One region of the Colwellia sp. MEBiC06753 genome, then DNA from elsewhere that is predicted to be linked to it. Evidence: riboswitches for the same ligand, from Rfam matches in the RefSeq annotation. Region 1 holds a riboswitch; the other holds the start of a gene.
The links. A riboswitch is a leader RNA that binds a small molecule or an ion and turns the genes downstream of it on or off. The one in region 1 is predicted to bind molybdenum cofactor.
Positions count from the first base shown of each region.

Region 1 (15,543 bases):
GTTATTTTTACCGGTTTCTGCATTTATGTTGGCATGGCCGATTGTCAAAGTAAGACAGTGGCGTAATTTGTTTTTTGTGCCAGTATTACTGGCATTGGCATTGATGAATTTACTGAGTCATTTAGCCGTTTTATCAGTTATTTCCTATCCAGTTGCTATTCAGCACGCTAACTATGGCGCCATTATGCTAATTACTATGGTAATGATAGTGATGGGCGGGCGAGTGATTCCTTTTTTTACTGCCAATGCTACCAAGATTCCACGAAAACCAGCGCTGGCATGGCTTGAGCTACTGACCTTAGTCAGTGCATGGCTGGTAACGCTGATGTTTATATTAGGGGTAAATTTTATTACCAGCTTAGAACTGTCTGTTGGTTTGCTGGCAATATTCGCCGGTGGTGCAAACTTACTACGCTGCAGCCGTTGGCGCTTTTTCTCGACCTTATCTAATTCCTTGCTTTGGTCGTTACATGTCGCTTACTTATTTATCCCAATTAGCTTTATTTTACTTGGCTTACATCTGGCGTTTGGCTTTTTATCGTTAAGTACAGTGCTACATGGCTTGACGGTTGGCGCAATGGCTAACCTGATTTTAGCTATGATCGCCCGAGTATCCCTTGGTCATACTGGACGCAAGCTTGAAGTAAATCCAGCGATTTCATTGGCCTTTTTGTTAATCGCTATTGGTGCGATAGTTCGCTTGGTTGGTACTGGTTTTTTTGCTCAGTACAGCACCATTATTTGGCAATTTACCGCAGCAATGTGGCTAATTGCGTTTGGTATTTTTTGTTGGGTATACTGGCCAGTGCTAACACAGCCACGTGTGGATGGTAGACCGGGTTAATTAAAGCTGAGTGATTACCCTGACTATAGATATGATTGACTATAAGACATTATAAGGTACTGCACACAGGACATTCATTTAACTTAGGTAATGTAAAAGTTTGAATGTTCATATCAAAGGCATCAATCATTAATAGTTTGCCAGCAAGTGGTTGCCCAATATTAGCCAGTAATTTAATTGCTTCAATTGCTTGCATTGAACCTATCATACCTACTAGCGGTGACAGCACGCCTGCTTCAACACAGCTGAGCGATTGTTCACCAAATTGTTGACTAAAACAGTGGTAGCAAGGGCTTGTCGGCTGCATATCAAATACCGATACTTGTCCTTCCATTCTAATAGCGGCACCGCTAACTAAAGGTATTTGGTGGTCAAAACAGTATTGATTTATCTCATTACGGGTTCGTTTGTTATCACAGCAATCAAGGACTAAATGATGTTGCTTGATTTCTTTCGCAAGCGCTTGGCCTGATAATCGTTGCTCTATGGTATTAATCTTAACTTCACTATTAATCTGGCTAAGGGTATATTTTGCTGATTGACATTTATTGATGCCGATATCTTGTTCACCGTGCAGTACTTGACGTTGAAGATTGGTTCTATCAACAGCATCATCATCAACCAAGGTAAATTCACCAATGCCAGATGCCACTAAATACTGACTGACAGCACAACCTAAACCACCAACGCCAATAATCAACACCTTGCTATTCCACAGCTTTTCTTGTCCATCAATATCCATGCTTTTTAACATAATATGGCGGCTGTAACGCATCAATTGTGATCGGGTTAACTCTTTTGGCTGAGTAGACAACATAATAATCCCATTAATATTCCAGCAAAATGCCACTATAAACTATTTGGTTTAGTCATCAATTTCACATTAGGAATAAGTCTATACTCCTAAGTAGGTAATGCCTTTAAAACTTCGAGGTAGCACTGCAATAAACATGATTTACATCAAGGTTTTCATCGGCTAACCGCGTATTGTATGAGAAATAATATAGTGAGCTTGAAGGGTAATACTAATTGAGCTGACAACATAAATGCTCTAATGGGAGATAACATGAAAACCTCAAAAATTTTAACCGCTAAAGTAAGTTTAATTACAATTGCCACCGTGTTGGCGTTTCCATCTCAGGCTAGTTTTCTAGAAAACGTCGCTACGGCGATAACTGATTCTAAGACTAATGTTAACCTGCGATACCGATTAGAAAGTGTTGATGAAGACAATAAAAGCGAAGATGCCTTAGCTTCAACACTTAAAAGCCGTTTAACTTGGCAAACCGCAACCGTTAATAATGTTACGGTGCAAGTTGAAGTAGATAATGTTACGGCAATCGCTGTTGATGATTACAACTCAACCACCAATGGTAAAACCCAATACCCAGTTGTTGCCGATCCAGAAGGTACCGATCTTAATCAGGTCAATATTAAATACAGCGCTGATAACCTTACCATTATTGGCGGTCGCCAACGTATTAATCATAATAATCAACGTTTTGTTGGTGGTGTTGCATGGCGTCAAAATGAACAAACCTTTGATGCAGCGCGCGTTATTTATAAAGCATCAGATGCTTTTTCATTTGATTACAGTTATGTCGCTAATATTAATCGTATTTTTGGTCCAAATGATGGCGCACAACCAGCGGATTGGCATGGCAACTTTCACTTTGCCAATGCTAAATGGGCGGTGAATAGCGATCACAAATTAGCTGTATTTGGTTATTTGTTAGATAACGATGTTGCTGCTACAACGTCAAGCAATACTTTTGGTGTTGATTATCTTGGCAATTTTGGCCCGATAACCGCTAATTTAAGTTATGCCACGCAAACTGATGCGGGCGACAATCCTAATGATTACAGTGCCGATTATTATAAGGCAGAACTTGCCGGTAAGTTAGGCGCAGTCAAACTGACCGCAGGTTTTGAAGTGCTAGGCGGTGATAATGGCGTTGGTTTTAGCACGCCACTGGCAACCTTACATAAATTCCAAGGTTTTGCGGATAAATTCTTAGGCACGCCAGGTAATGGTATTGAAGATACTTATATCTCGGCTGCAACTACGTTATCTGGTGTCAAACTGATGGCAGCTTATCATAACTTTGATGCTAACGAAGGTAGTGCCAGCTACGGCAGTGAAATTGATTTAGTGGCTGATTATAAATTTAATCAACATATGAGTGGATTATTAAAATTAGCGGCCTACGATGCTGATGATTTGGGCGCAGATACCACAAAACTTTGGGCAATGATGACCTTTGCTTTTTAATGCAAAGACTTTAGAACGGGGCGTCTACCCAATTGGTGGTAGGCGCCTATTCCTTTTGCTAAATAGTTAAATTTCAACCGTTCAGTTAAGCTGATTGAAATTTAAAACTCCTAGCATTGTTGCCTAAGCGCAAGTATGGCGACCATGCCGTAATCAAAATTTGATTACCGGGTGATTAGAGAAATTTAATTGCTTCCCGTATTTGGAAAGGTGTTTTTAGTGAACTAGAACTATTCGTATCCGCGAACATTTCACTCTACACCTGCCAATAAATTATTTGCCACCGAGCAATCAAGGTAGGGCTATGCTAACCGATAATTTTGGTCGTCAATTTCAATACCTCAGGCTGTCGATTACCGACGTTTGCAATTTTAGTTGTAACTACTGTTTGCCTGATGGTTACGACTGCAATCAAGATCGTAATTTTTTAACCCTGAAAGAATTAGAGACCTTAATCGCCGCTTTTGCGCAATTAGGGATGAAAAAAATTCGCTTAACCGGTGGTGAGCCAGGGCTAAGAAAAGATCTCACTGAAATTATCGCGTTATGTCGACAAACAGACGGCATTGAAAAAGTCGCATTAACAACCAATGGTTTTAACCTTGAAGATAAAGCACAAGCGTGGATAAATGCCGGGCTGGATGCAATCAATATTAGCGCCGACAGTATTGACGCACGCTTGTTCTCGGCGATTACTGGCCATAATAAGCTAGCCAAAGTATTACGAGGTATTGAACAGGCAGAGCAATTAGGTATTAACACCATTAAGCTCAATGCCGTGCTACTCAAGCAATTTAACTTACATCAGTTAACCGATTATCTTAATTGGGTTGCAACCCGCAAGGTAACTATTCGCTTTATTGAATTAATGAAAACCGGTGATAACCAAACGTTTTTTCAACAAAATCATGTGTCAGGTGAAGCGATTAAAGCCCAATTGTTGGCCTCTGGCTGGCAACAAAAAATTAAACATAAACTGGATGGCCCAGCACAAGAGTTCTATCACTCAAACTCAATTGGTCGTGTTGGCTTAGTCATGCCTTATAGCAAAGACTTTTGTGACAGTTGCAATCGTCTGCGTATGTCTGCCACTGGCAAACTGCATTTATGCCTATTTGCTGAAGCAGGGCAAGATATTAGGCCTTGGCTGACGGCTGGTGATGTTAATGGCACTAAGCAAGCTATATGTCATGCTTTACAAGATAAAGTAGCAACTCACCAGTTACATCAAGGTTTTGTTGGTGGCACTCAACATTTGGCGATGCTTGGAGGGTAATATGCAATTGCCAGAACATATTAACTTATTGGGAGTGGTGCTAGCTGGCGGTTATTCTAGCCGAATGGGCTTCGACAAGGCACAGTTGTTACTGCAAGGTAAACCAATGTTAGAGCGCACCGCTGATTTACTGAAAAGCGTTGGTGCTGCGCCAGTTATCATTTGTCGTAATGAAAAGGGCTATTTAATGGATAAATACCCTAATTCTGGCCCGGTAGCGGCCATTTATACGGCGCTGGATTATTTACTTTCAAACCCATTGAAATATCTAGCGCCCAACAAGCTCAATGCTATATTGATTCTACCTGTTGACATGCCATTGCTAAATCAATCGACATTGCAAGAGTTGGTGCTGTGCGGCAGTGAAATGCACTGCGCACTGCATTTTAAAGATCAGCCACTGCCATTATTTTTACCAATTAATGACGAAGCTAGGGAATGCGCAAAGCTTATCGCCCACAGCAATAAACGTTCAGTTAAACGCTTTGTTAACAGCATTGGCTGTGCCAGCATTACGACCGACTGCCAAGATATGCTTATCAACACCAATGACCCACTACAATGGCAGCAAGCAATTGAACGATTTAACCATTAGGAACAATTATATGTCACACCATCAATTACCTTTTACCCCATTAAATATTGCAGTGCTTACTGTTTCAGATACCCGAGATGAACAAACCGATACTTCGGGAGCTTATTTTGTCAATGCTGTGATCGAAAGTGAGCATCACATGGTAGCCAAAGAAATTGTCAAAGATGATATCTATCAAATCCGTGCGCTGGTTTCAAAGTGGGTTGCCAGTGATAACGTGCAAGCAGTATTGATCACCGGCGGTACAGGCTTTACTGAAAGAGATTCGACACCAGAGGCAGTTAGCCCGCTATTTGATAAACAAGTTGAAGGTTTTGGTGAGCTGTTTAGACAAGTCTCTTTTAACGAAATCGGCACCTCAACATTGCAATCACGCGCTGTAGCTGGTGTGGCAAATGGTACAGTTATTTTTTGTGTGCCTGGCTCAACAGGGGCGTGTCGAACGGCGTGGCAACATATTATTAAGCAGCAATTAGATGCCAGTCATAAGCCGTGTAATTTTGTGCCACATTTGAAAATGTCTCAGCAGCAGTGTGAAACCAGAGGTTAATAATGCTTACCCATATTAATGAACGCGGTCAGGCCACAATGGTTGATGTTACTGACAAACAACCCACGGTACGAACGGCAACCGCAGAAGGTTATATTTCAATGTTTGCTGATACTTTGCAAGCGGTAAAAAATTGCCAGCACAAAAAAGGTGATGTGATTGCCACCGCTAGAATAGCAGGCATTCAAGCAGCAAAAAAATGTGCGGACTTGATCCCCTTATGTCATCCGTTGGCGTTATCAAAAGTTGATGTAAGCTTTGCGCTAGATGAAAAAAACAACCGTATTAAAGTGACTAGTTTTTGCAAACTTAGCGGTCAAACGGGTGTTGAAATGGAGGCGCTGACAGCGGTGTCAGTGGCGTTGTTAACTTTATTTGATATGTGCAAAGCTATGGATCCGATGATGGAAATTTCGGAAATTAAAGTGCTGGATAAAAGTGGCGGTAAATCGGGGTTTTGGGATCGAGACAGCAACATTAAGGAGAACGAGATATGATCACGGTAAAATTTTTTGGTCAATTAAGAGAGCTATTAAGTTGTCACCAAAGAGTGGTGGAGCTACCTGAAAAACAGCAAGTGGCTGACTTGTTACAAGTGCTGATTCAAGACAGCGATAAATGGCAAGATCATTTACAGTCCGGCAAGGTATTGGTGGCAGTTAATCATACTATGTCGTCAATGGAGCAACAGCTTCATTATGGTGATGAAGTCGCGTTCTTTCCTCCGGTCACTGGAGGCTAATATGATCAGTGTGCAAACTGATGATTTTGATATGGCGAAAGAATATCAGCAATTACGCCAAGATAGCGAAAGCGAAGGCGCGGTTGTTACCTTTACCGGCTTAGTCAGAGATATGAATCAAGGTAGTCAAATAACCCGTTTAACCCTTGAGCATTATCCGGGGATGACGGAAAAATCATTAGCTGACATTGTCATGCGCGCAAAGCAACGTTGGCCGCTAGGGCGGGTTAGGGTGATTCATCGGGTTGGTGAGCTTGCCCTTGCTGATCAAATTGTTTTTGTTGGCGTAACCAGCAAGCATCGCGAAGCGGCGTTTGAAGCTTGCCAGTTTATTATGGATTATTTGAAAAATCAGGCACCATTTTGGAAGAAAGAAACAACCTCAAAAGGTGACACTTGGGTAGCGTTTAATAAAAAAGATCAACTGGCGATAAGTCGTTGGTTGTAAGGCCTTGCTAATTTTGATTGTAAGAATATTACACAAAAGTATGGATGTTAGCTTCGTTTTCTAAAAAATATAACGTCTGCGCATAGGCGCGAGCTTGCGAGCATCCTTATTGACGCGTTTGTTATGACTAAAACTCGAAATCTGCTTCCGGACTTTTCGTAATACTATTTTCTACTGAATGAACAAGATTGCTTGCCATAAATGCCAAAGATCGTATCGACACCTTTGTTAGATCAACCCTGTTTCCATCTTTATCAAGGCCAGCTCGATGTACGCAGTGGTGCCTTATATTAACTGCTTCGAACAGCCAGGTAATATCACCAAAGTCGCAGTTAAGTACCTCTTTAAACATAGGCTTAACTTTTGCGAGATCATGAAAAATTAGATCCCTCAGGTATGAGGCTACTGTGAGCTTTAGGTTTTCATGTTTTTCATATATTTCTTTCAGAGTGAACTTCATTTTGGAAAAAACTGGATCACTCTCCACCAGCTTCCTAATTAAATCTTCAGAATTCGTAACTTTATGGATAAATGTTGAGGCCAAATAAGATTCAACCGCTGCCACAATATGGCCGTGGAGCATAACCAACAGGCTGAATTGACTCTCGTTGCTTGCGTGCATCTCAACTAGCTCTATAACGCTTTGAATTTGGATATCAAACTTCCCAACTTGGGATTGAGTGTATATATACCACTCTAGCTCTTCTTGTTGATACCACTCTTCTTCTTGGCGCCTATGTGCCTCACAGTGATCTTCATATGCCTGAACGGCTTCATCCCATTCCTCTGAGCCTTCTTCTCCAGCATCATCACCGTAGTTTTCTTCAATCCATTCGTACATCGGCTCCAATTCTTGTTGCCGCATCCATTCCTCTTTTGCTCTACCCATAATATTTTCCTTGAGGGGCTCACGGGGCATTTAAGTCATAACAATTTTATATCGCCCCAATGAGCATTTTCCTGACAATAGGAGAAGCTCTATCTGCTTGTGTTTTTATACACTATATTTTCAAAGGGAAAATCAAGAAAACTTTCTTTCCGTTTTTAAATTGTATTGCTGATTTTATGCTAACTACCGACAAGCAATGTCATTGCTCAGTGATATAGGCCGCCTGTTAGCTGTTTGTACTTAGCGGCCTATTATTAACGATCAAAAATTAACTGCAATTCTTAGTTGCTAATAATATGATCAAATAATTGAATATTAACAATTTCTCCGGCATCACAGCCTTGGTGTTCTTCTGCTAACACCAAATAGCAATTGGCTTTACTTATTGACGATAAAATACCTGAGCCTTGATGCGCTAGTGGGGTAACGGTAAGTTGGCCTTGAGCATTGGTTGAGGCAATACCGCGTTGAAAGTCCATACGGCCAGCGCGTTTTTTCACTTTAGCGGTGGTTATTGCCGGAATAAGTATTGGCTCTGAAAAGTCTGTTCCCATCATTTTTTTCAGCGCTTGTACCGCGAGCAAATGAAAGGTTACCGTTGCTGACACTGGGTTGCCCGGCAGGCCAAAGAATACGCTATTAGGTAATTGGCCAAAGGCAAACGGTTTTCCTGGTTTTATCGCGATTTTCCAAAAATCAATATGACCTAATTCTGCTAACACATCCTTGGTGTAATCGGCATCGCCCACGGAAACACCGCCTGAGCTAATTACCGCATCCGCTAAGTCATCAGCTTCAATAAATGTTTGCTTAATTTTATCGTAGTCATCAGCAATAATACCAAAATCAATCACCTCAATGTTCATGCGTTCTAACATGGCAATAATGACATGGCGGTTACTTTCGTAAATATCGCCCAAAGCTAATGGTTGGCCTGCTGATTTAAGTTCGTCTCCGGTTGAAAATACCGCAACTTTTGGGCGACGTTTTACGTCAACTTCTGCTATGCCAAGTGATGCCAACAGCCCGATATCTGCGGCACTAAATAAATGGCCTGACTCAAATACTGTTTGGTCAATGGCGATATCTTCACCGGCATTGCGGATATGGTTTCCTAATGGCAATGCCTGATTAAGGGTAACTTGGGTTTCTGAAACCGTAATATTTTCCTGCATTTCTATGGTATTAGCGCTTTGTGGTACTACAGCTCCAGTCATAATTCTAATGCATTGGCCTAAGGTAAGTTCACCGGTAAACGGCTTGCCCGCCATCGCGGTGCCAACAAGTTCAAATGTTTGGCCAGCAGCTATGCTATCAGTGTGGCTAAAGTCAGCATGAAAGGCATAGCCATCCATCGCGGAATTATTGTGTGCAGGTACATTGATAGGTGAAACAATTTGGCTTGCGTTAACCCGTTGCAGACAAGCGCTAATGGCAATGGGCTCAGTTTCTTGAACAGGGTTAATCTTTTCTAGTAATTTAGCTTTTGCTTGTGCCAGCGGCATTAAGCCGGGCGCACTACAACAGTCGACCATGTTGACTCTCTATTTGTTTGTTGACGATTGACTAAGCTTTGGTTTGGTAATTTACCATCCATACTGCTGCTTCAACGCGTGATTTTAAATTGAGTTTTTTCAGTAAATGTTTTACATGTACTTTAACTGTACCGTCAGAAATATCGAGCTCTCGGGCAATTAATTTATTACTTAAGCCTTTAGCAATGAGTTTAAGAATTTCGTATTCACGGCTGGTTAAGGAGGAAAGTACATTAGAACCGGCTTTTTCCGGTTTACGCAACGCGGTAGCAAGCACTTGGGTGAGCTTTTCGCTGATCACCATTTTACCTAACGTTGCTTCTTTGATTTTTTCAATTAAATCATCCGGTTCCATATCTTTTAACAGGTAGCCGTCGGCACCGCTTCGAATCGCTTCAAGCACATCTTCATCATTGTCAGATACGGTTAACATTAATATACGAGAAGAAACACCTTGTAAGCGCAGGGCGCGTAGTGTTTCTAATCCGTCCATTCCTTGCATATTAAGGTCTAAGGTAATTAAATCAGGATCACAGTCATCAACAATCGCTAAAGCTTCAGCGCCAGAGCTTGCTTCACCGACAATTTCCAGATCATCTTCTAATTCAATCAATTGGCGTAATCCTTTTCTTAGCAACGGATGATCATCAACCATCATAATGGATACTGCTTGTTCTGTGCTCATAAGCCTTCCTCTGTTTGCCGTGCGCTTGTGCATTTATATGTTAATTGGAATGATAAATAGCTTGGCACATCATATATTTGATATACATCAATTTTATCCATTTAGGCGCCGTACTGCACCTGTATCTTAGTTGGTAGTAAAAACTATTACTTTAGTGGTAGTAGCTTGCTTGATGCAATTTCTTTTCAGCCATTATTATTCGCGGTGTTAAGCTAAGTTTTAACTATTTACTCTTGGTTACAATTGGCAAAAATCCTTCGTTTTTCTGCCAATGTATCTACCCATTCTTGCCAATTGTTGTCTAGGTTGACTTATTTCATAGTGGCGTCGTTCATAAATAAAAATTGGAGAGAACCATGGCTGACTTACAGAAATGGGATCCGGAAGACGAGAGCTTTTGGGAGTCTCAAGGTAAGAAAATTGCAAACCGAAATCTTTGGATTTCAATACCTAGTTTGTTATGCGGATTCGCCGTATGGCTTTACTGGGGGATCATTACCGTACAAATGTTAAATTTAGGTTTTCCATTTGCTAAGTCTGAATTGTTCACCTTAATGGCGATATCAGGGTTAACTGGCGCAACCTTGCGAATACCAAGTAGCTTTTTTATTCGCTTATGTGGAGGTAGAAATACGATTTTCTTTACAACGGCATTGCTGATGATCCCTGCATTTGGTGCTGGCGTTGCTCTACAAGATCAAAATACGCCGTTATGGGTGTTTCAAGTGTTAGCATTTTTATCTGGCTTTGGTGGCGGTAATTTTGCGTCATCTATGTCAAATATCAGCTTCTTTTTCCCTAAAAAACAACAAGGCTATGCTTTAGGTATGAATGCCGGTTTAGGGAATTTTGGCGTAACTACCATGCAAATTCTGGTGCCATTGTTTATGACCTTTGGTGTGTTTGGCGGCGATCCAATGACGCTAGTTAATACCAGCGGCACCTTAATAGGTAAAATTCCCGCGGGCTCAGATACTTGGATACACAATGCTGGCTACATTTGGTTAGTGTTTCTAATTCCTTTAGCTTTTGCAGGCTGGTTTGGTATGAACAATATCAAAACATCTGAAGTTTCTCCTGATATTGGCAATCCTATTACCTCTTGGTTTTTAATCACTGTGATGTTGCTAATTGGCTTCTTAACCGCAGGTGTTGGCTTATGGTTATTACTTCCTGAAGCGGCGAATGGTTCAGGTTTTGGTGTGCCCAAAGAGCTCGTTTTAGTATTGGTTATCGTTGCAACGGTATTTTTGCTTAAACAATTACCTGGTCAAATTAAGCACAGCTTAAATCGTCAATATAAAATATTTGATAACAAACATACTTGGGTGATGAGTGTTATTTATACCATGACATTCGGTTCATTTATTGGCTTTGCAGCGTCTTTCCCTCTGTCTATTAAAGTTATTTTCGGTTATCAACACATCTTAGTTGATGGCGTAATGACTCATGATACGATTAATCCAAATGGACCAAGCGCATTAATGTATGCGTGGATGGGACCATTTATTGGCGCCTTGATTCGTCCAGTCGGCGGTTGGATCTCTGACAAAGTGGGGGGGGCATTAGTTACACAAATTTGTGCAGTGGTGATGGTTGCTAGTGCGTTGGGTGTTGCGTACTTTATGCAGGCGGCTTATCAGTCAGCGACACCAGAAGAATTCTTTATTCCATTTTTCATCTTATTTTTAATTTTATTTGCTGCCACAGGTATTGGCAATGGCTCAACATTCCGCACCATTGCTATGGTGTTTCCAAAAGAACAAGCAGGCCCTGTATTAGGTTGGACTTCTGCAGTAGCTGCCTACGGTGCTTTCTATATTCCTAAAGTATTGGGCGAACAAATTAAAGCAACAACACCTGAAGTGGCATTGATAGGATTTGCGATCTTTTACGCGGTTTGTGTCTTCGTGAATTACTGGTTCTACTTACGCAAAAATGGCGAGTTTTATAACCCGTAACGTTAGTGAACTTTCATAACTACATAAGTATGAGTAGTTAAATATGAGTTTTTAAATAGCTGACCAACCCTGCTATTTGCCCGAGTCTCTAGCGACGCTCGGGCTTTTTTATGTACAGGATGTACGGTATGCCGCGGGCGCATGGATGCGCAGGAGCGGCGATGTTCAGGATGAAGGATCGAAAAACCGCGCTACGACATTGCAGGAGCAATTATCGAGGACATCAAAGAGTTACGATAAGCGTTTAAGATGCTTTTGATAATAAATAGCTTGGCCTGAAAATGACTTCAACAACCGCGCCGCCTTCAGCGGCATTTTGAATCGAAACATGGCCTTTTAAGTGCTGGCTGCGCTCTTGCATAATTGCTAAGCCATAATGGTTCAGCTTTGAAGGATCGTCCGGAATCCCCACACCATTGTCTTTAATTTGCAGGTGAATATTTTTTTCATTATCGGCAAATGCGGCGATCGTTACTAACGTACCATTTGAGTGGTGGAGTGCGTTTTGCGTTGCTTCTCGAGCAATTTGCATTAAATGAATTTCTTCGTTTGGTGACAGTGGAATACTTTCAATATGGTAATCAAGCTCAAACGTCATTTTGCCATTAGCTCGTTCATTAAGTGAGTTGACCGTGTCGATAAAGGTTTGCTGTAATCCAGCAACGTCAATTTTCAGCCTAAAGGTCGTGAGTAACTCGCGCAGTTGCATATATGCAGAGCCAAGTCCGGTTTTTAATTCGCCGATTACTTCTTCAATTATTTCTTCAGATGCGTCTTTCTGGCGAAGTTTTTGTAACCGCGTCACTTGGAATTTTAAATAGGACAGGGCTTGTGCCAGTGAGTCATGCAGCTCACGTGCAATCACATTACGTTCTTTTAGTAAGGTGAGGCGGCGACTTTGTTCATTTTGCTGACGAATATGCAAGCCGTTAGCTATTAGCGTGGTGATCGAGGTAAATAATTGATGTTGCCAAGCTTCAAGAGGTTTATTGCTTTCTAAATTACACACTAATACGCCGTAGCTAATATCGCCCTTTTTAATGGGATAACGCATAACCATTTTTTCATTGTCGGTGATACAAGTGCTGTTATCAATGGATAAGCAGCTATGGCAGTCTTTTTCAACACAGTGTTCGGGGAGTGTTTTTTGCTCGGTAATAATATGTTCATAAGGCTCTTGACTGTTGTTGGTGGTTAAACATAAATCAAGATCTGGTTTTTGCGTGACCTTAGCTAACGTCTGAGCGACCGCGCTAAAGTCGATAGTATCGCTGGGCTCGTTGATAAGTTGTGAGGTTTGATAAAGTAATTCCAGCGTTTCATTACTGCGGCTAAGCTCACTGGTTTTTTGTTTAACCCGGCGCTCTAAATCACCATAAGACAGCGACAAGGCGTTTGTCATCTTATTCATGGTTTCAGCCAGTAAACCAAGCTCGTCATTCTGCTTAATATTGGTGTAAGTGGTGTAGTCACCAGCAATTATTTTTTTAGCCGAGGTGGTTAGTTCCGATAAAGGCTTTTCTATCCTGCGGCTAATTTGGAACATAGTAAATGCCGCTAATAAAATGGTGATCATTAACGAAATGCCAAGGATCATTCGAATATGAAAAATCCGTTGTTCCGCACGATGTTGATACAAACGAACCAATCCATCTAATCGCGAGGTAAACTCTTCAATAGTTGCGTTTAGCGCTAATAATTTAGTCTCATTAAGTTGTTCCGGCTGAGCAGATAAGTCAAGCAAGAGCGGTTGTAGTGTACCTTTCCATGATTGGCGAATATTGTTTAACGTTTGCTTTATTGGCGTAATATCGTGTGACGCAGCATTGCCGCCCATAATTGCGGCATTAATGGTTTGATTAAATTTATCAATATCTTGTTGTATTTTTTCTTGTTGCAAGAGCACTGATGAAGACTTGATCTGTGGCAGTAATTCAATGTGGGATAAAATTTTGTAACTTTGTTTTCGCAATGAACCGGCATCGTTAATGATTAAGGCATCGTGATCTGCCATTTCACTGATAAATACTGAACTGAACATACTTAAAATGGAAATGGCACTGATTAAGAACATCATTGATCCAATACGGAATACGATGGAATTAAACAGTCTGTCTAACATGCTATTTTTCATACGTTACCTTGTTCATTAATTACCTTACTCTTAATTGCTTTAGTGGGGATACCTACAAAAACCGATTTTTCGCTGCAAACTCGCATATTTTTGTCTGTGCTACTGGCAACGCCTTATTCTACCGAAAAAGCGCGAATAACCTTTATACCCATAAGGTGGTAGATACGTAATAGTATGAATTTTAGCATTTTTTAAAACTTGACCTAGATCAATTTTCCTTTAGTCGACTGCTCTATGATGACTCCAAACTATAAAATGCTTGGAGAATAATATGAGTCGTTTTTTGGATAGATTACGCTTTTTTAAGCCTAAATCTGAAAGCTTCTCAGGTGACCATGGTGTCACTACAGAAGAAGATCGTGGCTGGGAAGACGGCTATCGCCGTCGTTGGCAGCATGACAAAATTGTTCGTTCAACTCATGGCGTAAACTGTACCGGCTCTTGTAGTTGGAAAATTTACGTTAAAGATGGGTTAGTGACATGGGAAACACAACAAACGGATTATCCACGTACTCGCCCTGATTTACCTAATCATGAGCCTCGTGGTTGCCCTCGTGGGGCGTCATATTCTTGGTATATCTACAGTGCTAACCGCCTTAAATATCCTAAAGTTCGTAAAAAATTAATTAAACTTTGGCGCGAAGCTAAAGCGCAACACAATGATCCTGTTGTCGCATGGCAGTCGATTGTTGAAGATAAAGCAAAAGCCCAGTCCTACAAGCAGCAACGCGGTTTAGGTGGTTTTGTACGTGCAGATTGGCAAGAAGTTAATGAAATTATTGCGGCCGCCAATATCTACACCACCAAAACCTATGGCCCTGATCGTGTTAGCGGTTTCTCACCAATTCCAGCAATGTCTATGGTGTCTTATGCAGCGGGTGCTCGTTACTTATCATTAATTGGTGGTAACTGCTTAAGCTTTTATGACTGGTACTGTGATTTACCGCCAGCATCGCCACAAATTTGGGGTGAGCAAACTGATGTACCTGAGTCTGCTGATTGGTATAATTCAAATTATATTATTGCTTGGGGCTCTAACGTTCCCCAAACTCGTACGCCTGATGCTCACTTCTTAACGGAAGTGCGCTATAAAGGTACAAAAGTTGTTTCTATCACCTCTGATTACTCTGAGCTGTCAAAACTTACTGATCAATGGTTAGCTCCGAAGCAAGGTACTGATGCCGCATTAGCCATGGCATTTGGTCACGTTATTCTCAAGGAATATCACACCACAGGTAAAAGCGAATACTTTAATGAATATGTGCGCTCTACCACCGATTTCCCAATGCTGGTGTTACTTGACGAGAAAGACGGCAAGCTTATTCAAGGGCGTTTCCTACGTGCGTCTGATTTAGCCGATAACTTAGGCCAAGATAATAACCCTGAGTGGAAAACTATTGCCGTAAATGAATCCAATGGTGAACTGATTTCGCCAAACGGTGCGGTGGGTTATCGCTGGGGTGAAGATGGCCGTAAGCGCGGTAAGTGGAATATCGAACAACGTGATGGCAAAACCGGCGATGAAGTCACCTTACAATTAAGTTTGAAACAAGGTCACGATCAAATTGTTGATGTCGCATTCCCATACTTTGCTACCGAAGCGAATGCCCAT
Region 1 is NZ_JBQMTM010000001.1:128,752-144,294, forward strand. Features, by position in the region: gene ACOB82_RS00605 (NnrS family protein) at 1-844, shown strand, start outside; gene ACOB82_RS00610 (molybdopterin-synthase adenylyltransferase MoeB) at 894-1,661, opposite strand; gene ACOB82_RS00615 (alginate export family protein) at 1,911-3,116, shown strand; molybdenum cofactor riboswitch at 3,212-3,345, shown strand; gene moaA (GTP 3',8-cyclase MoaA) at 3,421-4,392, shown strand; gene mobA (molybdenum cofactor guanylyltransferase) at 4,394-4,987, shown strand; gene moaB (molybdenum cofactor biosynthesis protein B) at 4,998-5,537, shown strand; gene moaC (cyclic pyranopterin monophosphate synthase MoaC) at 5,540-6,034, shown strand; gene ACOB82_RS00640 (MoaD/ThiS family protein) at 6,031-6,279, shown strand; gene moaE (molybdopterin synthase catalytic subunit MoaE) at 6,281-6,727, shown strand; gene ACOB82_RS00650 (hypothetical protein) at 6,855-7,616, opposite strand; gene moeA (molybdopterin molybdotransferase MoeA) at 7,898-9,151, opposite strand; gene narL (two-component system response regulator NarL) at 9,183-9,836, opposite strand; gene ACOB82_RS00665 (MFS transporter) at 10,193-11,797, shown strand; gene ACOB82_RS00670 (histidine kinase) at 12,042-13,931, opposite strand; gene ACOB82_RS00675 (nitrate reductase subunit alpha) at 14,203-15,543, shown strand, end outside.

Region 2 (15,543 bases), on a different contig from region 1:
GGCAACAAAACCGAAATCAACAGCCTTAGAGCGTGTTTGTTGAAAGGTTTGGGCGACATTGCTACCGACTATGGTTTTGCCGACAACTTCATTCCACAATTGATTGTTCTGTAGCCATAATTTTGCGACTTTGCCATAAGGTGCGGTTCTCGGATTAGCAATTGCTATACGCTTAGCCTTAGTCAGTAGTTGGGGCAATTCTTGCAATGATAGGCTCGCCATGTTGGGCGCGGCAATACTTAACTGGCCGATGGTATATGGATTAACAGAGTTGGATACTAGCAACCCTTGTTGTGCTAATTTTATTGGGTGCAACTTATCTGCTGCGAAAAATACGTCGAACGGCGCGCCATGGCTAATTTGCTGGAATAATGTTCCCGTTGCACCGCTTATCCATTGCAGTTTGACCTGATGATTCTGTTCAAATTCAGTCGTTAAGGCTTTGGCAGTGTTAACAAAGTTACTAGCAACTGCTACTCGAAGAGTAATCGCTTGGAGAGATTCTGCACTGGCTAACGCATTAAAAAACGCACAAAATAATAAAAGTAAAGTTACACACACCCTAATCAGTAAAGTGTTGAAGTGTTTACTAAAAGTATTAATTTGTTTGGCTAGCATGCTTAGTCCCAAGCCTTAGTCCCAAGCTGCTGCTTTTTGTTGGTCTTGTGTTTTGGCGTCTACCCAGATATCGCCCTCTGCCCGAGTTTCTTTTTTCCAAAACGGCGCTTTGACCTTTAAATAGTCCATAATAAATTCTGCTGCGGCAAAGGCGTCACCCCGGTGAGGGCTAGTAACACCCACAAAAACAATATTATCGCCTACTTGCAGTTGACCAACGCGATGAATGACACTGATGCGGTTTAGTTGCCAGTTATGGCGCGCTTGCTCAACAATGCTTGAGAGGAGCTTCTCGGTCATTGCTGGGTAGTGCTCCAGAAATAACCCAGTCACTAGGCAGTTATCATTGCGCTCTCGCACTCGGCCACTAAAAGTGACCACCGCACCATCTTGTGTATTACCGTTAGTTAAACGATCAATTTCGTCAGCAATATTAAAATCGTGTTCGTTGACGCAGATCACAATTAACCTCCAGTCACCGGCGGGAAAAAAGCTACTTCATCACTTGCACTAACGGTATCGTCTGCACAGGCAATCGATTGATTAATTGCCACTAGCACATTGCGATCGGTTAAGTATTTTTGCCACTGGGGATGGTCAGCAATTAAACGTTCAGTTAATTGGCTAATGGTAATAGTTTGGTTGTTGAGCTCAATAGACACTTTTTCTTGACCCAGCTGTTCTCGCAGGCGAGCAAAGAATAATACCGTTAACATGATTGGCTGCGCTCCCAGTGTCCGTTTTTGCCGCCGTTTTTTGATAATACGCCTATGTCGTTAATGATCATTGCTGGATCTACCGCTTTACACATATCGAATAGTGTTAAGCAGGCGACAGATACCGCGGTTAAGGCTTCCATTTCAACACCGGTTTGCCCTGATAATTTACAAAGGCTAGTGACTTTTACGCGACTAAGCTCAGGTTGCGGCTCAAAATCGACTTGTACTTGGGTGAGCATTAACGGATGACATAACGGAATTAAGTCACCACATTTTTTCGCTGCTTGAATTCCGGCAATACGGGCAACGGCAAAGACATCACCTTTTTTATGTTGGCCCTCAGTGATCATTGCCAGCGTTTTTGCCGACATAGTGATAAAGCCTTGCGCTACGGCTTGTCGCTGGGTAATGGCTTTGTTGGTGACATCCACCATATTGGCTTCACCTTGAGCATTTAGGTGAGAAAGCGTGGTATTGCTCATTAGTTAACCTCGAGTTGGGCAATTGGGGTTAATCAGCTTCAAGTGCGGGGCAAAATTGCACGGTTTATGACTGGCATCTAATTGTTGTTGAATAATTTTATCCCACGCTGTTTTACAGGCATTGGTTGAGCCAGGCATACAAAATATGACCGTGCCATTTGCCATGCCAGCTAGTGCTCTTGACTGAATTGTTGAGGTGCCTATTTCACCTAGTGAAATATGGCGGAAAGTTTCACCAAAACCTTCTATATTCTTATCAAATAATGGCAACAAGGCTTCAGGCGTATTGTCTCTAGCGGTAAAGCCAGTGCCACCAGTTGTTAATATTACTTGAACATTATCACTGGCGATCCATTTTGACACGATGGCGCGCAGCTGATAAACGTCATCTTTGACTATCATTTTGTCAATAACTTGATGGCCTGCTTGGCCAACCCGTTCAACCAAGGTTTGCCCCGAGGTGTCAGTTGCTTCATCGCGGGTATCAGAAACCGTTAATACGGCAATATTTAACGGAATAAAATTATCTAGGCTCGCTTTTGCCATTATTTGCTCCTAATGGGCGAATTTAATTGAGATTGTATGTGTTGCCACTGTTCAGGGGTATTGGCATTAGTGAGCGTTTTAGGGGCGCTGCAAACTATGTTTTGAAATGGCACTTGGCTGAGTAAGGCTTTTATCGACGGGCCCTTGCCATTACTCTGATTTGCCTTGAATGCTTGATTAAAAAACAGCTCACTATAAGCGGTATTGGGTAGATACAGCGGCAAACTATGATCATTAAAAGCAACGGCTTTATTTAGTAATTGTCCGGCTTGCTTTAATTGCTTCAATACATCAACGGTCATTAGCGGTAAATCTACTGGAATGATCAATGCTGCTTTCACCACTTGCTGATTAAATACACTGTAGATACCACCAACTGGCCCCAAATGTGGCTGTATATCGGCGATAACTTTTGTATCGGCTAGTGCCTCGCCGCTAACAAGAATTTGGTCAACGCCAGCTTTTTCTAATAGTGATTTAGAAAATTCCAGCATGGTTTGGTTGTTGTGCTTAAGTAACGCTTTATTCGTGCCCATTCGACTGGAACGTCCACCCGCTAACACTATGCCTATGCAGCCATGATTCACGCCAATTATCCTCCTAACATTGATAAATGCTTAGTGGCGCCAGTTAACCTGTCTTGCAGAAAGTGGCTGACTTTTTTATCGCCTAATAACGCAGTAATGGCTTCCGCTACTTCTTGGGTTGACTGTTGTAGTAGTGGTCGCAGCTCATGGCCTTGCTCGGCAAATAAACACAAATGCAATTTAGCTAGCGAGCTTACTCGTAAGCGATTGCAACTGTGACAAAAATCTTTGCTGTAAGGCATGATTAAACCGATTCGGCCAGCATAATCTGGATGAAAAAATTCTTGCGCAGGACCAGCGGTACTTTCTTTGATCACTGCCTGCCAGTCATCTTGCAATAGCTGCTGTTTGATAAACTCGCCGCTAACATGCTGTTGCTCAAAAAAATGTGTATTGTCACCGGTTTGCATTAGTTCAATAAACCGCAGTGAAACGGGAGTTACTTTAACCCAAGCTAAAAACTGGGAAAGTTGCTCTAAATTAAAGCGCTTCATTAACACTGTATTAATTTTTATTTTGAGTTCAGGGTATTGCTGTGCTCGTTCAATACCATCAAGAATGGTTTGTAACTTATCGTGACCGGTAATTAACTGAAACTGTTTAGGATCTAAACTATCAATACTGATATTTAACGCATCAAGTCCAGCATCCAGCCACAGTGGAAGTTGGCTAGGTAATTTATAGCCATTGGTGGTAATGGCTACTTGCTCAATACCCTTCGTTTGTTTACAGGCGGCAATTATTGCTGGCAGATCTTTTCGTAATGAAGGCTCACCGCCAGTAATTCTGATTTTTTTGGTGCCAAGATAGGCAAAGACTTCGGCAATTTTTTGAATTTCAGTCAAGGTAAGAAATTGCCGATCATGATCACATTGGTAACCATCAGGTAGGCAGTATTGACAACGAAAGTTGCATACGTCAGTAATTGATAACCTCAGGTAGTTAAACCTGCGGCCAAAAGCGTCTTGTAACATCTCACCTTTCCAAATGCGGGAGGCCAACGCGTTTCCTTGTTAACCCTGGCAACTCTATGAGCTACGGCTTAGCAACCATATTTTGCACTATTTAAACCGTGTTAAGGCAAAACGTAGGGTAGATAAGCTCGGCGAATTTATATCTTGTTTAAAGCATAACAAGTATTTACTAAACTACAAGACTGAACTGATTGTTAACTAGCGGAAAAAGCCAGTATATTGGCAATTAGGCCAAGAAATTTTCACTATAAAAGGCATTTTATGACTCATTGTTTCAGCCAGCCGGGTTTACTTAAGTTTGAACAGGCTAAAAACATTATTCTTGATAATATTTCCTCCCTTGTTGCAAATGAAACAATTGCTATCGAGCAAGCATGTGGCCGGACATTGGCAGAAGCCGTTATTAGCCCGGTAAATGTGCCGCCTCACGATAATTCAGCAATGGATGGCTACGCATTTAACAGCCAAGGTCTTATAGCTAATAGCGAGTTAACGCTTGTTGGTAAAGCATTTGCCGGTAATCCTTATCAAGGCATTGTCGATAAGGGGCAGTGTGTACGCATTATGACGGGCGCAAAATTACCATTGGGTTGTGACAGTGTTGAAATGCAAGAAAATACAGAAGTCTCGCTAGAGCAGGTTCGTTTGCTGCAACCCGTGCGGGGAGGTCAACATGTTCGTCGGTGTGGAGAAGATATTCGCCAAGGGCAAGTGTTAATTGAGGCTGGAACCGTATTAACTCCCGCCAATATTGGCACGCTGGCATCTATTGGAATTCCAGATGTTAACGTGGTCAGAAAACTAACCGTAGCCCTTATTGCTACCGGTGATGAATTAAAACAGCCAGGCCAAGCACTTGCTGACGGTGAAATTTATGAAAGCAATCGTTATTTTCTTTCGGCAATGCTAAAAAAGTTGTCGTTTGAGGTAATTGATTTGGGGGTAATTCCAGATGATAAAACTCAGATTAGTCAGGCTTTTAAAGTGGCAAACCAGCAAGCGGATGTTGTTATTTCAAGTGGTGGTGTTTCAGTTGGTGAAGCGGATTACACAAAAACAGTATTGGAAGAGTTAGGGGAAATTGGTTTTTGGAAAATAGCGATGAAGCCAGGGAAGCCTTTTGCGTTTGGTCAGCTAGCAGATAGTCAGTTTTTTGGATTACCGGGTAACCCCGTATCTGCTTTTGTCACTTTTTATCAATTGGTGGTGCCGGCGCTTTGTAAAATGCAGGGGCGAGAGTTACCTAATCGAATTAGCTTACAGGCGAAAACACAAACGCCGCTAAAAAAAGCTTCAGGTCGGCAAGATTTTCAACGTGGTATTTGGCAGCTAAGTTCATCAGGTGAGTTAGTGGTTACATCTACTGGGTCTCAAGGTTCAGGAATACTCTCAAGTATAACTAAAGCAAACTGCTTTATTATTTTAGCGCAAGAACAAGGTAATGTTGCCAAAGGCGAATTGGTCACCATAGAGCTATTTGATAAGCTCATCATCGAGTAATATTGCCGTACGAATCTAATGTGTTTACTACCGAATTAGTTACTGAATTTACTAGTTAATTGGCTTGTTAATCTGAAGTTAGTTAAGTTGTTTAAAGTTGAATTGGTTAAGTTGGAAAAAATAGTCGGCATTATTTAATTGACTATTGCTGGGCATTAAAGGGTTGTTTAGCACAATAACCTTAGCTTGCTGTTGTTTAAACAGAGGGAAAATATGTGCGGTGAGCGGATGTGACTCAATATGTTTTTGCAACAAGCCATTGTTGGCAATAATTTCCATGCCTTTGGCAAGTCTATTGGCAAGCGCTTGATTTTGTTTTCCCGTATAAAAATAAATGGCAAACGGGTAATAAAAATAGAGCGCTTCACTACTAACCAAATCAGGGTATTGGCTGGCTAAACTTACGACTTCACGATCAGCATCATGATAGCCTCTAGGAAAATAATCACATCGGCCTTTATCAAGCATTTCAAATAGTTGGCTAAATACAGGGCTGGTAGTTACCGGTATTTTATTATGATTAAGGATTTCGGTATCTGGCCAGTGACTTCCTTGGCAGGCAATAAGCTTTTGCAACTGTTCAATATGGTTTATGTTGGCAATTTTGTCTTTTGAGGCTTTGGTTACAATAAATTTTCGAAAGCCAATCAAACCTTTTGATGTTGGTACTTTAATCGCGATTAAGCGTGAATCACGCTCGCTATGCGCGCCTAGCCAATAGATATCGATTAATTTACCTTTGATTAATTCGGCCTCTGCTCGCCCTTGCACCATTTCTGTAACCGACACTAATTTAACGTTTTTAGCCCACTGTGGATCAGCGGCGGTCAACGCCAGTTTTAATAATTGCACATGATAATCGTGAGAAATATCAAAACTTGTTCGTGGTTTGGGGATACGTATGGTGGACTCTTGTGCCCAAACGGGGAACAGGCCGCTTACACTCAATACAAACAAGGGCACTAACAAAGGTACTAACCAAGCAACTCGCAAAATATTGCGACCAACCATAAATCTTCCTTAAGCGATCAGTTAGTTAACTGCTATCTGTTTAGCTAAAAGTTATCAGAATCAATCGCATCTTGCACAGAAAAAACTAAATTTGCATAACTACAATTCACTTGTTGTGACGATGATGTTCGGTCGAGAATTTCGGCTGCTTGCCAATTTTCAGCTTTCGTTAATTCAATATTGGTTTGGTTATTTTGCCATTGGCTGCGTGCGTTCAGCTTTTTGTCTACTGACAGACACAGTGTATTAATGGCTTGTTTATAATGGTTGCTGACAAAAATATCGTTAAATATTTTTTTGTTATTTGCTGCTTTTTTAATGAGTTGGCTGTTATTCGATATGGGCTGACCAACTAAGTCAATGTTGAGCTGGTTTTTGATTAGCTCTGCTTTGTCTCCTTGGTGTAAATAGTGGGTAACGACTTGTTTCTCATTAGCTTTTTTCGGATTTTCGATAATAAACACACCATGCTCACCAAGTACCTCCATTGTCAGTGGTGAATTATCATTATTTCCCGCATAGTCACTTACAGGACGGCTTTTAACGATTAACGCTGTTGCTTCATCAATACCAAAGCCAAATTGGCTGCCAGTATCTAATAGCAATTGTGCTAGCCGTCCTTGTCGGCCACGTTCAGAGAAATGGGTATCTAATACTCCCCAAGGGAAAAGGCCTATGCCGCCCTTGCTGTGATAGGTCAGATCGTCGTTTAACACATTTGGCGAACAAAGGTTCGCTCGATGGCAGCCACTACTGGGTAAAAGGTCTTTTTTACTGCCGCGAACTAGCGCCGTTTCACTGGTACCATTAGTTATCATTGGTGTTTGATGAGATAGATAAAAACCACCCGACATCACTGCCGTACCGGCACTAGTTCCGCCAACAATTAGCTTACCTGTTGTTAATTGCTTTTTAATTGCAGTTAATACTGCATTGTCTTCACCACCATTAAGAATAAAGGCCTGCCTGGTAAGTGATTGGTCACCACCATTGATAAAAATACCGTCAGCGCTATTAATTAAGCGAATAAACTCCTCAGGGTTTTGGCACATGGTGAATTGATGTTGATAGAGATCTGGGTAGGTAATTTTACGTTTAATAGTGCTTAAAATAGTCGCTTGATAGTTTGAAAGTTCATTACAAGCTGTTGGAGAGTGCCCTATGTCTTGCCATAAATTATTTAACGCTGCATCAATTGGTAGCCAAGTGACCTTAGCATTGGTTTGTTCAAAGACTTGTTGATAGAAATCTACCGCTTCATATGGATCTCGAGCAGACGCGGTAACTACCAAGATGTGAGGCAATTCAAAGGAATGGGTTAATGACTTGTTCTGCTGAATTTTATTGGCCAATTCGGTAAACCTTTGAAAAATTTCGACCGTATGTGGGTTGGTGCTGGCTTTTAGTGCAACTTGTTCTTTAAGTCGATGGCCGCGTTGATTAAATTGTCCAACTTCTAGCGCATCTAACATTAAGAAATATTCGTTATCAGCAAGTTGGTTGACAATAGTGCTGTCCGTCAGCGAGTGCCAGTGCTGTTTTAACTGTGCTTTGGTTAGCGACTGGCCTTTGGTTGAGATAACTAATTTTTGCAACAATGCGATAACCCGTTGCCGTTGATTGGCCAAACGCTCTTTAGGCCAGTTACTTTCTAGTAACTTAATATTGGCGTCGGTTACTTGGTAAATCGGTGATTGTTTTACTGTATCAGTTGTGACGTGCTTGTCTTCGATGCATTGCAATGGAGCTACTGACGAGCAGGTTTTTAATCCGCCACCGACAAGAAAAAGCGTGCTGAACTTTTCGGTAGTTAATTCGGTAGTTAAATGGTGATTAGCGTTTGTAGTCGAAACAAGAGTGTTCGCTAGAGAAAGTGGAGAGATAGCTGCAAATAGCAGCAACTTAGTCACTAAGTTGGCGCATTTTATTGTCATTTTATTTTACCTAATTAAATCAGTTGTTGGTGAAAAAAACTGCAATTTGTTATTGACAAGAATTTCTAACCAGAGTATTTCTTTAAAAAGACAACGAAATTGTGCTTGCGCCAACAAGCATGATATTTAACTTAGCAATGTAGAGCTTTGCTCAACAGGCTATCATCTAATAAGTTTTGAGATAAGCGTTTTATATATGTACAAGAAAGCCTTTTCGCTGACAACATATTCTTATCAAAACTACTACCTTTCGGAGTGGTTTGACGAATAAACCTTGGAGCAAGTGATTGTTTCGAGAGGTATTTTTTAAACTACCGCCTCATTAGCAAAAAAACTAACGTATTTTATCGATGATGTATTTGCCGTTTTTCGGCGGTTTAGCATCTAAAATAATAAAAATCATTGTAAATAATCGGCTTTCAGCTCCCTGTAACTTATTTTATTTAAATAGGTTGTTATTGGCTGATTGGAAAACTAAAACACCTTTCAGCCAATTTTTTTATTTATGATTTTTATTGTCGATTTTTTATTTTTGTTAAAGCGAAAAACAATAGTAATACCCAACAGTAATACCTAAGAGTAATTGAGCGAATATGATGAGTGAAAAACCGATAAAGTCTGCTGAAAAATCGATGCCTGATGCCTTTATCATTTTATTTTTTGTGGTGCTTATCGCGGCTATAGCAACACATATTGTGCCCGCAGGTAAGTTCGATATCGTGACCGAGCCTATGACAGGTAAAACAGTATTAGTCGCCGACAGCTTTCAACAAGTGGACGATTATCAAGGGGTACCATTATTTGCAGACGGCGGTGGTATTGGCTTTCTCAATTTTGCTTTCGAGGGCATGGTTTCAGGTAACAAGTGGGGCTCGGCAGTTGGTGTAATGATGTTTATTATATTAACCGGCGGGGCGTTTGGCATCGTCATGAAAACCGGCGCTATTGATAATGGCGTGTTAGCACTGATCACTCAAACCCAGCGCTTAGAGCAATTGTTTATCCCCATCTTATTTAGCCTTTTTTCTTTAGGTGGTGCCGTTTTTGGCATGGGCGAAGAAGCTATAGCTTTTTGCATTGTACTGTTGCCGCTGATGCTAGCGATTGGTTATGACGCAATTACCACGGTATTGGTGACTTATGTTGCCACACAAATTGGTTTTGCCGCGTCTTGGATGAACCCGTTTAGCGTCGCCATTGCCCAAGGAATAGCCAATATCCCGTTATTGTCGGGATTAGAATTAAGAGTGATTATTTGGTTGGTGTTCACAACCTTAGGTGTTGTATTTACCATGCGCTACGCGAACAAAATTAAAGCACAACCGCAGTTATCGCCTAATTATCATGTCGATAAGGCATATAAGCAGTCAGGTACTGTTGCGATTGCAGGTGAGTTTAGCATTGTTGATAGCGCCATTTTAATAAGTTTTTTCGCTGGGATTTGCTGGGTAATTTGGGGGGTTATTGCAAGGGGCTATTATATTCCGGAAATAGCCAGTCAGTTTTTTACCATAGGTATAGTTGTTGGCATCCTCGCGGTGATTAGTAACCGTCTTACCGTTAATCAAGTGGCTGACGCCTTTAAACATGGCGCAAAAGAGCTACTACCAGCGGCGATGATTGTTGGCATGGCTAAAGGCATTGTCATTATATTAGGGGGCGATCAAGCAAATGAGCCTTCGGTGTTAAATACACTTCTACATGGGGCAGCGTCATTAATTGGTGAGTTGCCTGCGATGTTTTCAGCATTATTGATGTTTGTATTCCAATCAATCTTTAATTTTTTTATTGCCTCAGGCTCAGGTCAAGCTGCCCTGACTATGCCGCTTATGGCGCCGTTAAGTGATTTGGTCGGGGTTAGTCGGCAAGTGGCAGTTTTGGCATTTCAACTAGGTGATGGCCTCACTAATTTAATTATTCCTACATCAGCTTCTTTAATTGGCTGTCTCGGTGTGGCTCGCATAGAGTGGCTGGTGTGGGCAAAATTTATCGGACGATTTTTGCTGCTGCTGATGGCAGTAGCCAGTGCATTTATTGTCTTTGCTGTACTCACTAACTATCAGTAGTTCAGCTAACAGGAACACTATTTAATGGAATCAACCATGAAGTTATTTAAGCAGGTAGATATTTATGCTCCTCAGCCACTCGGGATCAATGACGTATTGATAGCTGGTGGAAAAATTACCGCGATTGCACCTGATTTAACGTGTTTTGCCCAACAAGGGGTTGACGTTATTGATGGCAGTGGCTTGATTATGGCGCCGGGCTTTGTTGACTCGCTGGTTCATATTACCGGTGGTGGTGGTGAAGGTGGATATGCTACACGCACACCTGAAATGACCATAGATGATGCAGCCTTAGGTGGCGTTACTACTGTCGTTGGGGTTTTAGGAACCGACTCTATTACGCGTAGTTTAGAAAATTTATTAGCTAAAAGCGGTGAGTTAGAAGCACAAGGTTTATCGGTTTATTGCTATACCGGCTCTTATCATATTCCGGCGGTAACAATAACAGGATCTGTCACCAAAGATATTATGTTAATTGACAAGTTTATTGGTATTGGCGAAGTGGCTATTAGCGATCATCGCGGCTCACAACTAAACGTGCATGAACTGGCACGACTAGCCTCAGAATCAAGAGTAGGTGGTATGTTAGCGGGTAAGGCGGGAATTGTTAGTGTGCACGTTGGTGATGAGCCATCGGGCTTAGCGCTTTTGCATCAAGTGGCAGAGCTAACAGATATACCACTCAATCAATTTTATCCGACTCATATTAATCGCCATGCCGATCTATTAGCGCAAGGTATTGCCTTTGCTCTGCTGGGGGGCACGATTGATTTTACCACCAGCACGAATGAACAAATATTGGCAGCGGGTGAGTTACCCGCAGCACAAGCGCTTAAACTTTCATTAGATGCAGGTGTGCCCATTTCACAATTAACCATGAGCTCAGACGGCAATGCCAGTTTACCGTTATTTGATGATCAAGGCAGGTTAACCGATTTACAGTTAGGGCAAGTAACGAGTTTGCATCAAGCCATGGTCGAGGCGGTTTGTAAATATGATGTCGCGCTGAGTGATGCGTTGGCCAGTATTAGCCAATCGCCAGCAAGGTTATTAAAACTGCCGAGAAAGGGGCAAATTGACGTCGGGTTTGATGCCGATATTAATTTGTTAAATAAAGATGACTTATCGATTGAACAAGTGTTTGCCAAAGGCCAGTGTTTAATGGCCCAAGGTAAAGTTTTGGCCAAGCGATTTTTCTGACGGGGAGATGGTTTATTCTTCAAACCTTGAATAAATTTTCAACGGTTGGAATAACGAGAGCGGTATTTGCGTATTTATCTGAATTTTTACTTGAAAAGGTTGCATAAAAATTCTATAAAGCCGCAATTTTTTGCAGTGATAACAATAAAAAGTGCCAAAAAGGCAAAAAATAAAGAATAAAAATTTACTTTTAGGAGAATAACATGACAACGCACAGACAGCAGTTATTTAAAAAATCTGCCTTATGTTTAGCCTTGAGCTCGATTTTCAGCGCACCGACGATTGTTATGGCGCAAGATGATGCGGCTGTAGAAGGTATTGAACGTATTCAAGTAACAGGATCTCGCCGCGCTTCAAGTGTCCAAGAAGCACCGATGAACATTACCGCACTTGATGGCGACGTAATGAAAGATCAAAACATTGCTGCCCCAGAAGATGTAGCCCGTTGGGTGCCAGGTTTAAGTATTGCTGATCAAGGTGGCCGAGAAGGCGCATCTATTATTGTTCGAGGGCTAAACACTAACTCGTCTGAGCGTATTTCTGATGGCGGTACGGTTGCAACTTACGTTGGCGAAATTCCACTCACTGTTGATTTACGTTTAAAAGATGTAGAGCGTGTTGAGGTGTTAATTGGGCCACAAGGTACACTTTATGGCGCAGGCACGCTAGGTGGTGCGATTCGTTACTTGTTACATAAGCCTGAGTTAGACGTTACTGAAGGCTCAATTTCTGGCGATATTTTCTCGCTAAAAGAAAGTGATGATATGGGTGGCGAAGCTGGCTTTATTTTCAATACGCCAATTATTGATGAGCAATTAGCAATCCGTGTGAACGTTAATTATTACGACACTCCAGGTTTTATCGATTACAGCGCTGCAGTATGTGAGCCTGGCGTCTCGTTACCAGATCCTGATTGGCATGATAGCGATGCGGTCGCGCAAAATATTTGTGGTGTTGATGATGTTAACGATGAGCAAATTACCACATCTCGCATTGCACTTCGTTGGGCACCAACTGATTGGTTTGATGGTACGTTAACTTACTTCTATCAAAAACAAGAAAATGGCGGTAACTCAATTGTTCAATACAATTCTATGCCAGCAGAAAATCCATTGGGCGAATTTATTGGTAAATATGATTCAGCCTACCGTGTAGTTGAACCAAATAAAAAAGAAGATCAACTACTTAGTTTAGAAATGGAGTTAGATTTAGGTTTTGCTGAGTTAGTCTCAGCATCAGGTTGGTCTGACTATGAGCAATCAGGTCAACGTGACCAAACGGATTTATTGTTTGGTGATATCTGGAGTGGCTATGCTGATTACCCAGCGTTTACTGCATATACCTTAGATACTGGCGATAATGATGTATTTACTCAAGAGTTACGTTTAGTTTCAACTATTGACTCGCCATTTAGCTACATTGTTGGCTACTTCTATAACAAGCTTGAGTCATCTTCTGATGATCGCGAATATACACCGGGCTTAACCGATTTCTGGTTTGACGGCCAATACACCAACATTGAATATGATCTAGAGTATGTTGCGCTGAATAAACAAAAACTTGAAGAATCAGCAATTTTCGGTGAAGTAAGTTACCAAGTCACTGACAAACTTAGTTTAACTGCTGGTGCACGTTTGTATGAGTATGAAGTGAAATCAACTTCAGGTAACCACGCACCATTTTACAATGGTGAGATCAGTTCTATCGATGAAATAGAGCGTTCAACAAGCAAAGCCAAAGATGATGGTAATTTGCTGAAATTTAATGCGAGTTACCAATACAGTGATGAGTTATTAACTTATTTCACGGTTAGTGAAGGTTACCGTATTGGTGGTTCCAATGGCCTAGTACCTTGTCCTGACGATGGCTCAATTCAAGTGTGTGCGTTGCCGAATGAAATGGATTACCAACCAGATAAAACCACTAACTATGAAATTGGTGTTAAGAGCTCTTGGTTTAACAACAAGTTACATGTAAACGGTGCTTTATTTAGCGTTGACTGGGAAGATGCACAAATTCAGGCAACAACGGTCAATGGTCAAGAAATCATTACTGCTAATGCGGGTAAAGCTAACTCTACCGGCGTTGAATTATCGGTGCGCGGAGTCGTAACTTCTGGGGTGATTGCTTATGCAACTTATTCATACGCTAAAGCAGAGTTAACTTCTGACGCGCCTTACTTATTTGGTGTTAAAGGCGATCAGGGAAGCGAGCTGCAAAACTTCTATGACGGTGAAGATGGTGATCGTTTACCAGGTGCACCAGAGCAACAATTCTCTATGGGCATTGATTATGAAACTGAAGTATTTGGTGACAAAATGCTAAACATTACTTACGGTCTAACCGCGCAAAGTGATTTGATCACTAAAGTAGGGTTAAAGGCTGACGGTGAAACCTTACCAGGTTATGCCTTAAGTAATATTGCTGCTAAGTTATCAGGCGATCAGTGGTCAGCTACGTTCTACATTGATAACATGTTTGATAAATATGCGTTTACCGCGAACCGTCGAGACAAGTCTTGGGCGGGCATGGCTCGTTTTGAAGATCAAAATAAGAACTTGCCTGAAATTGAGCGTGTATATGGTCACTTTATTACCAAACCTCGTACTGTAGGTATTCGCTTTAATTACTTGTTTGAATTGTAATTAACGTTAGGTTAAACCTTGCTAAAAAGGCACCTTAAATAAGTATTGGTGCCTTTTTATTTGGAAGAGAAATGATGAAAAAAATAACAAGAACTTTAGCAGCTGGCGCAGCTTTACTTGCAAGTTTATCAGTTCATGGCGAACAACAAGTCATTAATGCCGGCTATCTAATTGATGTTGCCTCTGGCAAGGTCAGTCAAAACCAATTTATTCTTATTGATGATAATAAAATCGTCAAAATTACTGATAAAAACCCTGCGCCAGATGCCAAACAAATTGATTTGTCGAATCAATATGTATTGCCTGGGTTAATGGATATGCACACTCATGTCGTGCGCAATTTATCTAAATCTTTTTATGACGGATATTTTCAATCTCCACATCGAGCAGTGATTGGCGGTGTGGTGAATGCTGAGCGCACATTGCTAGCAGGCTTTACCACCATTCGTAACGTTGGCGCGGCAGATTTTCAAGATGTGGCATTACGTAATGCCATTAATGCGGGTGAAGTGCCTGGTCCACGCATGGCGGTATCAGGTCCTTCACTTGGTATCACCGGTGGTCATTGTGATAGTAATGCGCTTAATCATAGCTTTGAAGAAAAGTCGGATGGTGTTGCCGATGGTCCTTGGCAAGTACGTCAACAAGTGCGTGAAAATGTTAAGTATCAAGTGGACTTAATTAAGTTTTGCGCCACTGGTGGGGTATTCTCTAAAGGCACTAAAGTTGGCCAGCGCCAATATACCTTTGAAGAAATGCAGGCAATTATTGATGAAGCACATACTCATGGTCGCACGGTTGCAGCCCATGCACACGGCACTGAGGGTATTGAATTTGCCATCAAAGCTGGGGTTGACTCGATTGAGCATGCGAGTTATTTAACCAAAGATGCGATTAAATTAGCAATAAAGCATGGTACGGTATTATCAATGGATATTTACAACACCGAATACACCTTAAGTGAAGGGGTAAAAAATGGTGTGCCACAAGAAAATATTGATAAAGAAAAGCTCGTAGGTACCCGTCAGCGTGAAAGTTTTACTGCCGCGGTAAAAGCCGGCGCTAAAATGGTATTGGGCTCTGATGCCGGTATTTATCCGCATGGCGACAATGCTAAGCAATTAAATCGAATGACACGCTTTGGTATGACACCGTTGCAAGCGTTACAGGCGGCCACAATGAATTCAGCAGCACTGCTTAATTGGCAAGACAAAGTTGGGCAAATTAAACCTGGCATGTTTGCCGATATAATTGCGGTAAA
Region 2 is NZ_JBQMTM010000027.1:3,084-18,626, forward strand. Features, by position in the region: gene modA (molybdate ABC transporter substrate-binding protein) at 1-618, opposite strand, end outside; gene moaE (molybdopterin synthase catalytic subunit MoaE) at 634-1,080, opposite strand; gene moaD (molybdopterin converting factor subunit 1) at 1,083-1,334, opposite strand; gene moaC (cyclic pyranopterin monophosphate synthase MoaC) at 1,328-1,819, opposite strand; gene moaB (molybdenum cofactor biosynthesis protein B) at 1,823-2,365, opposite strand; gene mobA (molybdenum cofactor guanylyltransferase) at 2,365-2,952, opposite strand; gene moaA (GTP 3',8-cyclase MoaA) at 2,958-3,926, opposite strand; molybdenum cofactor riboswitch at 3,913-4,072, opposite strand; gene moeA (molybdopterin molybdotransferase MoeA) at 4,188-5,426, shown strand; gene ACOB82_RS16770 (hypothetical protein) at 5,505-6,437, opposite strand; gene ACOB82_RS16775 (cyanophycinase) at 6,482-8,371, opposite strand; gene yfcC (putative basic amino acid antiporter YfcC) at 8,968-10,437, shown strand; gene iadA (beta-aspartyl-peptidase) at 10,474-11,637, shown strand; gene ACOB82_RS16790 (TonB-dependent receptor) at 11,841-14,282, shown strand; gene ACOB82_RS16795 (Xaa-Pro dipeptidase) at 14,354-15,543, shown strand, end outside.
Region 2: it holds a riboswitch for molybdenum cofactor, as region 1 does, so the genes downstream of both, moaA (GTP 3',8-cyclase MoaA) here and moaA (GTP 3',8-cyclase MoaA) in region 1, are expected to answer to the same signal.